DNA from 2 places in the Nitrobacter vulgaris genome. Region 2 is predicted to be linked to the other one. Evidence: riboswitches for the same ligand, from Rfam matches in the RefSeq annotation. Region 2 holds a riboswitch; the other holds the start of a gene.
The links. A riboswitch is a leader RNA that binds a small molecule or an ion and turns the genes downstream of it on or off. The one in region 2 is predicted to bind cobalamin.

Region 1 (5,917 bases), on a different contig from region 2:
GCCGGCAACGATCGACAACTGCGCCGACCAAGCCCGGATCAGGCTGCCGATGAAGCTCGCACTGGCGCCTAGCGCGACGAAGACCGTGGAAAAGCCGAACACAAACATCAACGCGGCGAGCATCACGGCCCGCTTCGAGGCCTTCACTGTCTCGTCGTGAGAAACGTGTTCGATGGTAGTGCCGGTGAGATAGATCAGATAAGGCGGCACCAGCGGAAGAACGCAGGGCGACAGGAAGCTGACAAGGCCCGCGACCATGGCGGCGGGAAAGGAAACGTCGTGAATCATGCGGCTACTTGCCCTACCATCGCGCCACGATGCAAGGGCTTCGCTTCCTTCCGCGACATTTGTGATCAGGCGTGATCGATTGACCCCGACACGCCCGTGCCGTCATCTGACGGTCGGCCGTTTCCCATCGCCGCAAACGAGACTGAACCATGAAGAACCTTCTTACCGACATTTCCGGGGTCCGTGTCGGCCACGCAGACGACACGAAGCTGGCGTCGGGCGTCACGGCGGTGCTTTTCGATACCCCAGTCGTCGCGGCGATGGACGTGCGTGGCGGGGGCCCGGGTACGCGCGACAGCACCCTGCTCGACCCGGTCAATACGGTGGAGCGGATCGACGCTCTCGCGCTGTCAGGCGGCTCCGCTTTCGGGATCGAGGCCGGCGGCGGCGTTCAGGCCTGGCTCGCCGAACAGCGGCGCGGCTTTGCGATCGGCGACGCGGTCATACCCATTGTGCCCGGCGCGGTCGTGTTCGATCTCTTGAACGGCGGCGACAAACAATGGGGTCGTTTTGCGCCCTATCGCGATCTCGGCTATGCCGCCGCAGCGGCTGCCGGGGACGATTTTGCACTCGGCAGCACCGGCGCCGGGCTCGGCGCTACGACTGCCAATTTGAAGGGCGGCGTCGGCTCCGCTTCGGCCGCCACGCCAAGTGGCGTGCGGGTGGCGGCGCTCGCCGTGGTGAACGCGGTCGGTAGCGTCACAGTCGGAGACGGCCCCTGGTTCTGGGCGGCGCCATTTGAATCCGGCGACGAATACGGCGGACGCGGGTTGCCGCCGTCGTTCACGCCAGAGATGCTGGCAATGCGATTGAAGGGCGGCGCAACAGCAAACGCTGGCGAAAACACGACGCTCGTCATCGTCATCACCGATGCGGTGCTTACCAAACCGCAAGCCAGACGGCTTGCGATTATCGCCCAAACCGGTTTCGCGCGGGCGATTTATCCAGTTCACGCTCCCCTGGACGGCGATATCGTGTTCGCTGCCGCCACCGGAGCCAAGCGAATCGATCCGCTCATCGGATTGACCGAACTCGGAATGATCGCAGCCAACACGGTGGCTCGCGCGATCGCACGCGGCGTCTATGAAGCAAAAGCACTTCCGTTTCCGAACGCATTGCCGGCATGGAAGGACCGGTTTGATCGATGATTCCAATCTGGCGTGCATAGGTCTTTCCGCCACCGAGGACGGCATGTAATTCATGTATAGTATAAATAATTGTATTATTTTGTGTATTTAAGGTTAGTTTCAAGTATAGATTTAGACAATCTGACCGGCGGATACTCCTCGTGCGCACTGTCGCGCATCTCAGCAATGGAGAAACGTCATGAAGAGAATCCTCGTGCTCGCGTTCCGTCCCCCGACCCGGTGCTAACGCCGCTCATTGCCCCCGGACGCGGCTCATGTTACGCGGGGCTCTCTCAAGCTCCGCAGAAATTTTCGGAAACGTTCATGTCCCAGACTTTTGTGCCGCGTCCTCTCGTTATCGCACCGTCGATCCTGGCCTCCGACTTCTCGAAGCTTGGCGAGGAGGTTCGCGCCGTCGATCAGGGGGGTGCCGATTGGATCCACCTCGACGTGATGGACGGCCATTTCGTGCCGAACATCTCCTACGGTCCCGATGTCATCAAGGCGATGCGCCCGCACACGAAGAAGATCTTCGATGCCCATCTGATGATCTCGCCGTGCGATCCTTACCTCGAAGCCTTCGCCAAGGCCGGTTGTGATCACATCACGGTTCACGTCGAAGCGGGACCGCACCTGCACCGCTCGCTGCAGGCCATTCGCGCGCTCGGCAAGAAGGCGGGGGTCACACTCAATCCCGCAACGCCGCTCTCCACCATCGAATACGTGCTCGACATGGTCGATCTGGTGTTGGTGATGTCGGTCAACCCCGGTTTCGGCGGCCAGAAGTTCATCTCCTCGGCAGTCGGCAAGATTCGGGATTTGCGTACGATGATCGCTGGACGGCCGATCGATATCGAGGTTGACGGCGGAGTCGGCCCCGACGTTGCGGGCGAACTCGGCGCCGCCGGCGCCAATGCCTTCGTGGCAGGCTCGGCGGTCTTCAAGGGCGGCACGATGGAATCCTACAAGGCGAACATGGACGCGATCCGCAGCGCCGCCGCGGCAGCACGGGGCGAAGTGGTCTGACGCAAACGCCGGTACCGGCAGCGTATAGTTCTCGCCCGCGCCCGGAGCAGGAAGGGTTGCAAGTCCGCCTGCCCCGACGGCTTGCTCGCATCGGCAACATACAGCCTCGAGAATGCAGACAAAGCAGATCTCGCCGGCGGCAACTTGTTGCTGCGGATATGCAACGCCACGAGGAAAAGCCGTAGCTGAGTCGCTCCGTCGATTGACATCGACTTTGTTCCCCCTCAAACAGATCGGCGACGGTTCTCCCTCGGGAGATCAAAAGGGAACGTGGTGCGGGATCATCCTAACGCCACGGCTGCCCCCGCAACTGTAAGCGGTGAATCTGCGTCACACGCCACTGGGATATCTCGGCCCCGGGAAGGCGACGCCAGGTAACGACCCGCGAGCCAGGAGACCTGCCGTCAAGCCGTGGTCACACGCGAAGATGTCAGTCGGGGACTACAGACATCCGCTTCATCGGCGCCGGCATAGGCTCCCGTGAAACCTCGTTCGCTGTGACGTGCCACCGACGTCCTGCCGAGGTTCCCTCCATGTCCGCCTCCTCCTTGTCCGGGGTTTATCGCAGAAGCCTGCTTGCCTCCACCGTCCTCGCCTCGCTGGGATCGGTCGGCCTGACGACGCCTTCGTGCGCGCAGCAATCCGCCTCTCCCAATCTGCTGCCTCCGATCCGGATCGCGCCGCCGCCGGATAGAACGACAGATTCACGGCCGCCATCTCACCGCGCGGCGTCGCGATCGCGCCGTGTGGCCCGCTCCGCTCCTCGACAAGCTCCTGTCACTGAGACGCCCGTTCCGGGCACGATGGGTTCGACCGTGGTCAGCCCCACGGGAGTGGTGACGCCTGCAAGGCAATTGGCAAGCTCCATCACCATCGTCACCGAGAAGGATATACAGACCCAGCAGTACCGCACCGTTCCGGATATCCTGAGGACGGCTCCCGGTCTGAATGTGTTGCAAGCCGGCGGACCGGGCGCCCAGACTTCGGTTTTCATGCGAGGCACGAACGCCAACCACACCAAGGTGATCCTCGACGGAATCGACATCGGCGATCCCGGCAACGCGAATGGCGCATTCGACTATGCGCATCTTCTTGCGGCGGACATTCAGCAGATGGAAATTCTCCGGGGCCCGCAAAGCGGACTCTATGGTTCCGACGCAATCGGCGGAGTGATCTCCATCATCACAAAAAAGGGAGAAGGTCCTCCGCGCGCCACCGCGTCAATCGAGTCCGGCTCATTCAAAACGTTCAACCAGACGCTCGGATTGAGCGGCTCCGAAAAGAACTTCAACTACGCGGTCAACGTCGCCCATCTCCATGCCGGAGATGTTCCTGTCACACCGCCGGAGCTTCTCCCGCCCGGACGGCAAGCGATCGGAAACAACTATGACAACATGACCTATTCGACCAAGCTCGGCGTCGATCTCAATGAGAATCTGACAGTCAACTCGGTGGTCCGCTATACTGACGCGACGCTGCTGTTCACAGGCGACGGTGGATTTCCAAGCACGCCCAACGCCACCCAGAGCACACACGCTGTCCAGCAACTCTTCAACCGCGAAGAAGCCGTGTGGTCTCTGTTCGATGGGCGCGTCCAAAGCTACTTCGGTGTCAATTACACCAACAGCAGAGGCTACGACGCAGGTCCCGGCAGTCCGGTCACGACCACCACGGGCGAGCGCCTCAAGTTTGACTGGCGCACGGTGGCCGAAATTGCGCGTGACAACCATCTGGTCTTCGGCGCCGAGCATCAGACCGATCGCATCGACACCACCGATCTTGCCGCCAAGAACGGCAACAAGGCAGGCTTCATCGAGTTGCAATCAGCTCTCGCGAACCGCCTTTTCCTCGTTGCGAATGTCCGCCAAGATTCCAACGATCTGTTCGGCGAGCGTATGACCTACCGGGTCGCACCGGCGATCATTGTTCCAATCACGGAAACGAAACTGAAAGCAAGTTACGGCACGGGATTCAAGGCGCCTTCGCTGAGCCAGTTATTCCGGGACTTTCCAACCTTCAATTTCTTCGCCAATCGCAACCTGAAACCGGAAGATAGCCGCGGCTACGATGCCGGTTTCGAGCAACCTCTGTTCAACGATCGTGTACGGTTCGGCTCGACTTACTTCCATAACGACATCACCAACCTGATCGACTACAATGCCACGTTCACATCGTTGGTGAACGTGAACAGCGCGACGACCGAAGGCACCGAAACTTTTGTTTCGGCACAGATCACCGAGCGTTTCGGAATTCGCGCGGATTACACCTTCACCCGTGCCGTCAATGCCGCCACCGGCATGCAGCTGCTGCGCCGACCGAAGGAAAAGTGGAGCGCAACCGCGACCTGGCTCCCCCTCGATGCATTGACACTGTCGGCGACCGTGCTCCGCGTCAACGACTGGATTGATGTCACCCGCGACGGTTCAATCTCCGGAATTGTAGCGCCGGGCTATACGCTGGTGAACTTGCGTGGCGACTATGCCGTCAATGACCAGGTCAAGGTATTCGGGCGGATCGATAATCTCTTTGATGCCCGCTACCAAAATCCGACCGGGTTCCTTGCGCCGGGCCTTGCGATTTTTGGCGGCATCCGGGTGGCAAGTTACGGGGTGCGATAGCTCTCGACCTCTCCCCGACGAGGAGAAGTGAAAAGGCGGCGCGAGTCCACGTAACAAAAGAGCTCGCTAAAGCTATTTAAGGCTTTGATGAATCAAAGCCGGGCCTTTAGCTTTTTGTTTTGACGTGTTTTCTTTACACGAACAGGTCATTCATCCTCGGGTCAAGCCCGAGGACATGCTTCGCTCGAAACGCTGTAGTCTAATCGATCGGCCGTCCAGTCAGGGCAACGAGCTCGCGCACGAGACGATCGGACATCTGGCCGGTCACCGGCATCCGGCGAGCCTGCTCGAACTTCCGGATCGCCGCCTGGGTTTCGGGCCCGGCCGTTCCTGTCGGCTTAAATTGACCATAGCCATATTCCGTCAATATCCGCTGCACGGCGGCGACGCGGCGATTCGCATTGATAAGATCGGCGACGGGATCGCTATGCAGCCCAGTCGTTTTGACGGGATTGGTGGGAGCATCTCCCGCACTCGCATGCTGTTCTGTCGTCCCCGTCTGATCCGCCTCGACTGGTCGAGGCCGCGGCAGCGGATTGCTCTGTTGCACCAGCGGCATGGTGACAGCCGATCCAAATATCGGCGACGGATGATGGCCGGCCTGCAGGAACATGGCGTTCGTGACGATCGCGCCGATGGCGGTAAAAGCCAGGCACCCGGCAACCAGATCTTTCGGGCTATGCAGGAGCACGCGCATCGCGAGACCGCGTTCCTCGTCAACTTCGCTCTTCCTGGTTGCCACGCTGCGACGGCGTGGCCGCATCATACCCTCTTCAACAATTTTTCTAGGCACTCTTCCTCACCCGGTAATCTTGATCCTGCTTGCCGGAGCGGGAGGCCGGCGTCAGCGTCGCGATG
Region 2 (5,917 bases):
GTGCCGGTAGAATTGCGTCCCGATCACGATCGGCGGACGACCCTGATCCCGGCGGTGCTGATTGGTATCGCGCAGCGAATAGACGCAGCCGCAATACTCCTGTTGATAGAATTGCTCGCGCTTGCTGATATCGATCATTCGCTGCGAGCCGCCGCCCTTGCGCCAGTTGAAATCCCAATACGAGAGACCGTCATAACGTCCGGCCGCGCGATGGCCGCAGTCGTTGATCTGCGCCATGTTCTTCCAGCGGGAGATGCCGAGCGACGACGTCATCACCGGGAAACCATGCTCATGTGCATGGAGCGCGGTGCGCTCGAAGCGCATGTCGAAGCACATGGTGCAGCGCGCCCCGCGTTCAGGTTCCCACTCCATCCCTTTGGCACGGGCAAACCAGTTATCCTTGTCGTAATCAGCATCAACGAACGGCACGCCGTGCTTCTCCGCGAAGCGGACGTTTTCGTCCTTGCGCAGCAGGTATTCCTTCAGGGGATGGATGTTCGGATTGTAAAAAAAGATCGTGTAATCGATCCCCGATGCGAGCATCGCTTCCATCACTTCGCCTGAGCAGGGCGCGCAACAGGAATGCAGCAACACCTTTTTTTGCCCGTTCGGGGGCGTCAGGTTCGGTCGGACGAATTCGGTCACGGCGGACTCGGCGGTTGAGCGGCGAAACAAACGCCGCGGCAAATCTGCGCAGATAATGGTCTGTATGATCGAAGCGTCAAGAGTTGGACAGAGCGATGGTTGCACAGCGTTTTTCGCCGAACTGTGAATTACGAGAATTGTGAAGCCGGAGTCGAAACGATCTGTTGACTCGGAATTTGGTGCGGCTACTAGATATGGTGGTCACGGTCTCTCGAGTCGCAACACCGAGAGCTAAAGAGGGAAGCCGGTAGTGCCGGCGCTGCCCCCGCAACTGTTAAGCGGCGAGCCGAAGTCCATTGAGTGTCACTGGGATCGCAAGGCCCTGGGAAGACCGGACGGACGCTGAGACCCCGCAAGCCAGGAAACCTGCCGTGACAGCCGAAACGTTCCCTGGGCGGGGTGTCCCAGCGGGCCGCTTGACGGGAATCGCGGCGTCCGCCGTGGGATTTCCTGCGCGCGTCTCCCGCCTGACCCCGGCTCGCAACAAAACTGGGGTCTTGAGCCGATGTCTCTCGCAACCGAAGCTGCGCGTGCTGTGCGTCCGTCTTTGCCTGCTGCGGCTGCGATGCCGCCCAGCGAACCCGCGTACCAGGTCATTCGGCGCAACGGTTCGGTCTCGCCGTTCGATTCATCGAAGATCGCCGTCGCGCTGACCAAGGCGTTTCTTGCGGTCGAGGGAACCAGCGCCGCCGCCTCGCGCAGGGTCCATGACATCGTCACTGAGTTGACCGGCCAGATCGTCGCCAGCCTGTCGCGGCGGTCCGACGCCGGCCGCACCTTCCACATCGAGGACATCCAGGATCAGGTCGAACTCGCGCTGATGCGGAGCGAGCATCACAAGGTCGCGCGCGCCTATGTGCTCTATCGCGAGGAGCGCGCGCGCGAACGGGCGAAGGCGCAAGGGTCGAAGGCAAAGAAGGGCATCCAGGCAGTGGTGACGCCAGTGCTGCGGATGAAGTTGGCCGACGGATCGATGGTACCTATCGATACCAAACGCCTCGCCGCCGTGGTGGAGGAGGCCTGCGCAGGACTCGAGGATGTCTCCTCCTCCGCGATTCTGACTGAAACCCATCGCAACCTTTATGACGGCATCAGCGTGGACGAACTGGCGCTGGCGACGATCCTTGCCGCCCGCACGCTGGTCGAAACCGATCCCGATTACGCCAAGGCCAGCGCCCGGCTGCTGCTCGACAAACTGCGCCGCGAGGCTTTGAGCTTTGTCTCGGGACGGTCCGAGCAGGCTACGCAAGCCGAGATGGCAGAGCGCTACGCGGATTACTTCCGCGCTTATGTGAGAACGGGCATCGACAACGAACTGCTCGATCCGGAGATCGGCCGTTTCGACCTCGACCGGCTTGCGGCTGCGATGAAGCCGGAACGCGATCTGCGATTCGACTATCTCGGACTCCAGACGCTCTACGATCGCTACTTCCTGCACGTCCGCGGTGTGCGTTTCGAGCTGCCGCAGGCGTTCTTCATGCGCGTCGCCTGCGGCCTCGCGCTGCGCGAGATCGATCGTGAGGAGAAGGCGATCGCGTTCTACGACCTGCTCTCATCGTTCGACTTCATGGCCTCGACGCCGACGCTGTTCAACGCCGGCACGCTGCGCCCGCAGCTCTCGTCCTGCTTTCTCACGACTGTCGCCGACGACCTCGACGGCATCTTCAAGGCGATCAAGGACAATGCGTTGCTTTCCAAGTATGCGGGCGGGCTCGGCAACGACTGGACGCGCGTGCGTGGGCTCGGCGCACATATCAAGGGCACCAACGGCGAAAGCCAGGGCGTGGTGCCGTTCCTGAAAGTCGCGAACGATACCGCGATCGCCGTCAACCAGGGCGGCAAGCGCAAGGGCGCGGTGTGCGCCTATCTCGAAACCTGGCACATCGACATCGAGGAATTTCTCGACCTGCGAAAGAACACCGGCGACGACCGTCGCCGCACCCATGACATGAATACGGCGAACTGGGTGCCGGACCTCTTCATGCAGCGCGTCGAAGAAGATGGCGTCTGGACGCTGTTCTCACCCGACGAGACGCCGGACCTGCACGATCTCGCCGGCAAGGCCTTCGCTGAACGCTACGCTCACTATGAAAAGAAGGCTGCGGGCGGCGAGCTGCGGGTGACGAAGCAGGTCCGAGCTGTCGACCTGTGGCGGCGCATGCTGACCATGCTGTTCGAGACCGGGCATCCCTGGATCACATTCAAGGACCCCTGCAACCTGCGCTCACCTCAGCAGCATTGCGGCGTCGTGCATTCCTCAAACCTCTGCACCGAGATCACGCTCAACACCTCAAAAACGGAGATCGCGGTCTGCAATCTCGGCTCCGTCAACCTGATGAACCACCTCAAGGACGGTAAGCTCGACCACGAGCACCTCGCGCGCACGGTCACGATTGCGATGCGCATGCTCGACAACGTGCTGGACGTGAATTTCTACACCATTCCGGAGGCGCGGACCTCGAACCTGCGGCACAGGCCGGTCGGGCTCGGCGTCATGGGCTTTCAGGATACGCTCAACATCCTGCGCCTGCCTTATGCGTCGGACGACGCCGTGGCCTTCGCAGACGAGAGCATGGAAGCGATCGCCTATTACGCGATCTCCGGGTCGGTCGATCTCGCGGCGGAGCGCGGCCGCTATCCCTCCTATCAAGGATCGCTGTGGTCGAAGGGTATCCTGCCGCTCGATTCCCTCACGCTGGTCGATGAAGCGCGCGGCGCGGCGGTCGAGATCGACCGTTCCAGCCGTCTCGACTGGGCCTCGCTGCGCGAGAGCGTCATGACCATCGGGATGCGCAATTCGAACTGCATGGCGATCGCGCCGACCGCGACGATCTCCAACATCTGCGGCGTGTCGCAGTCGATCGAGCCCGCCTATCAGAATCTCTACGTCAAATCCAACATGTCCGGCGACTTCACGGTGGTGAACGCACATCTCGTGCGTGATCTTAAGGCACGCGGCCTATGGGACGAGGTGATGATCTCGGATCTCAAGTATTTCGACGGCAGCGTCGGTCAGATCGACCGCGTTCCCGATGATCTCAAGGCACTCTATGCCACCGCCTTCGAGATTGACTCAGGCTGGCTGATCGACGCCGCGTCGCGCCGGCAGAAGTGGATCGACCAGGCGCAGTCGCTCAATCTCTACATTGCCAATCCGAGCGGCAAAAAACTCGACGCGCTCTATCGCCATGCCTGGAAACGCGGCCTGAAGACGACCTATTACCTGCGCTCGCGGTCGGCGACGCATGTCGAGAAATCCACGCTCAAAGGCACCGACGGCAAGCTCAACGCCGTGTCCGCGGCCGTTTCCGCCGCAGCGCAGGACGGCCATGCGAATGGACACAATCGCTCCGACAACACTGAAGGCTGGAAAGCCTGCCGCATCGAGGATCCCACCTGCGAGGCGTGTCAGTAGCCTCATTTCGTGCTCGCGCGTCGCTTGCACAAAGAAGAAACAATCAGGAACACCCCATGCTCGATTGGTCCGACACCTCTTCTCCCGCACTGGCACGATCCGCTCCGCCGCAGACGCTCGCGCATAACGACGTGACGTCTGATCCATCGCCTTGCGTGACAATGACCGACACCTCTGTCGATGCCACCGGCCTCGGCGAAATCGATCGCGGCGCTGCACGGGTGCGCGTCGATGACAAGCGGATGATCAACGCCCGCGCCGACGTCAACCAGCTCCTGCCGCTCAAGTACCGATGGGCCTGGGAGAAGTATCTCTCCGGCTGCAATAATCACTGGATGCCGACCGAAGTGTCGATGCAGGCCGACATCGCATTGTGGAAATCGAAGGACGGCCTCACCGATGACGAGCGGCGCATGATCAAGCGCAATCTCGGCTTCTTCGCGGCGTCTGAGTCGCTGGTCGCCAATAACATCGTTCTGGCGATCTACCGTCACCTCACCAATCCCGAATGCCGGCAATATCTGCTTCGCCAGGCCTTCGAGGAAGCCGTCCACACTCACACTTTCCAGTACATCGTCGAAAGCCTTGGTCTCGACGAGGGCGAATTGTTCAACATGTATCGCGAGGTGCCCTCTATCACCGACAAGGCGGCCTGGGCGCTCAAACACACGCAGCATCTCGACGACCCTGGCTTCAAGACCGGCACGCCGGAAGCGGATCAGGCGTTCCTGCGCGACCTCGTCGCGTTCTACGTCGTGTTCGAAGGGATGTGGTTCTATACGGGCTTCGTGCAGATCCTCTCGCTCGGCCGACGCAACAAGATGGTGGGCATCGCCGAGCAGTATCAATACATCCTGCGCGACGAGTCGATCCACCTGAACTTCGGCATCGACATCATCAACCAGATCAAAATCGAGAACCCGCATCTCTGGAGCAAGCATTTCCAGGAAGAGGTGCGCGCCATGTTGAAGAATGCCGCCGAGCTCGAGGCCGCGTATGGGCGGGACACCATGCCACGCGGGTTCCTTGGCCTGAATGCCGCGCTGTGCGAGACCTACATGCACGTCATCGCCAACCGGCGATGCGCTCAGCTCGGGCTCGCGCCGGTGTTTCCCGAGGCCGACAATCCCTTTCCATGGATGAGCGAGGCGATGGATCTCAAGAAGGAGAAAAACTTTTTTGAGACCCGCGTCATCGAATACCAGAATGGCGGCGCACTTGCGTGGGATTAACCGGACCGCAAAATGCCGACCGGATAAACCGGAAGCACCGCGCCTGGTTTAAGCCGCCGCCATAGCCTCCCTCCTAGGGAAGAACGGCCGAAAGCTCATCAGGATCAGCATAGCCATCAGGCCCATGCCCCACGAACCGACATACATCAGCGCGTAGCTGCCGAAATGGTCGTAGATCAGCCCGCCCAGCAGCGGGCCGGTCGACATGCCAAGGCTGCCGGCCATCGCGGTGCCGCCGATGATCGTGCCCATCATCTTCAACGGGAAATTCTCCCGGATGATCACGGCATAGAGCGGCATCGTTCCGGCGTAAAGGAAGCCGACGACCACTGCCACGGCGTAGAAACCGCCGAGCTGGTTGACGAAAGCATAGGCGAGTACGCCGAAGGCCTGCGCCATCAGTCCGATCACCAGAACGCGTTGCGCACCGAACCGGTCTCCCGCAAGGCCGAACCCGATGCGACCGAACATGCCGGCCAACCCCTCGATGCTGTAGATCGACACCGCAGCAATCATCGGTATGCCGCACGTCACCGCATAGCTCACCGTATGAAAGATCGGGCCTGAGTGAGTGGCGCAGCAAAAGAAGTTCGCCAGCATCAAAATGATGAACTGCGGTGAACTC

Region 1: linked by a shared signal. The riboswitch ahead of GGQ85_RS06310 (TonB-dependent receptor plug domain-containing protein) and the one ahead of GGQ85_RS09495 (ribonucleoside-diphosphate reductase subunit alpha) in region 2 are both predicted to bind cobalamin.

The regions. Positions count from the first base shown of each region.
Region 1 covers NZ_JAVDPZ010000007.1:85,241-91,157, reverse strand. Annotated here, with positions in the region: gene GGQ85_RS06325 (cytochrome c biogenesis CcdA family protein) at 1-288, opposite strand, end outside; gene GGQ85_RS06320 (P1 family peptidase) at 438-1,436, shown strand; gene rpe (ribulose-phosphate 3-epimerase) at 1,740-2,441, shown strand; cobalamin riboswitch at 2,667-2,861, shown strand; gene GGQ85_RS06310 (TonB-dependent receptor plug domain-containing protein) at 2,975-5,059, shown strand; gene GGQ85_RS06305 (peptidoglycan-binding domain-containing protein) at 5,259-5,822, opposite strand; gene GGQ85_RS06300 (PAS domain-containing sensor histidine kinase) at 5,845-5,917, opposite strand, start outside.
Region 2 covers NZ_JAVDPZ010000012.1:42,735-48,651, reverse strand. Annotated here, with positions in the region: gene GGQ85_RS09500 (epoxyqueuosine reductase QueH) at 1-645, opposite strand, end outside; cobalamin riboswitch at 833-1,033, shown strand; gene GGQ85_RS09495 (ribonucleoside-diphosphate reductase subunit alpha) at 1,151-4,060, shown strand; gene GGQ85_RS09490 (ribonucleotide-diphosphate reductase subunit beta) at 4,117-5,292, shown strand; gene GGQ85_RS09485 (MFS transporter) at 5,341-5,917, opposite strand, start outside.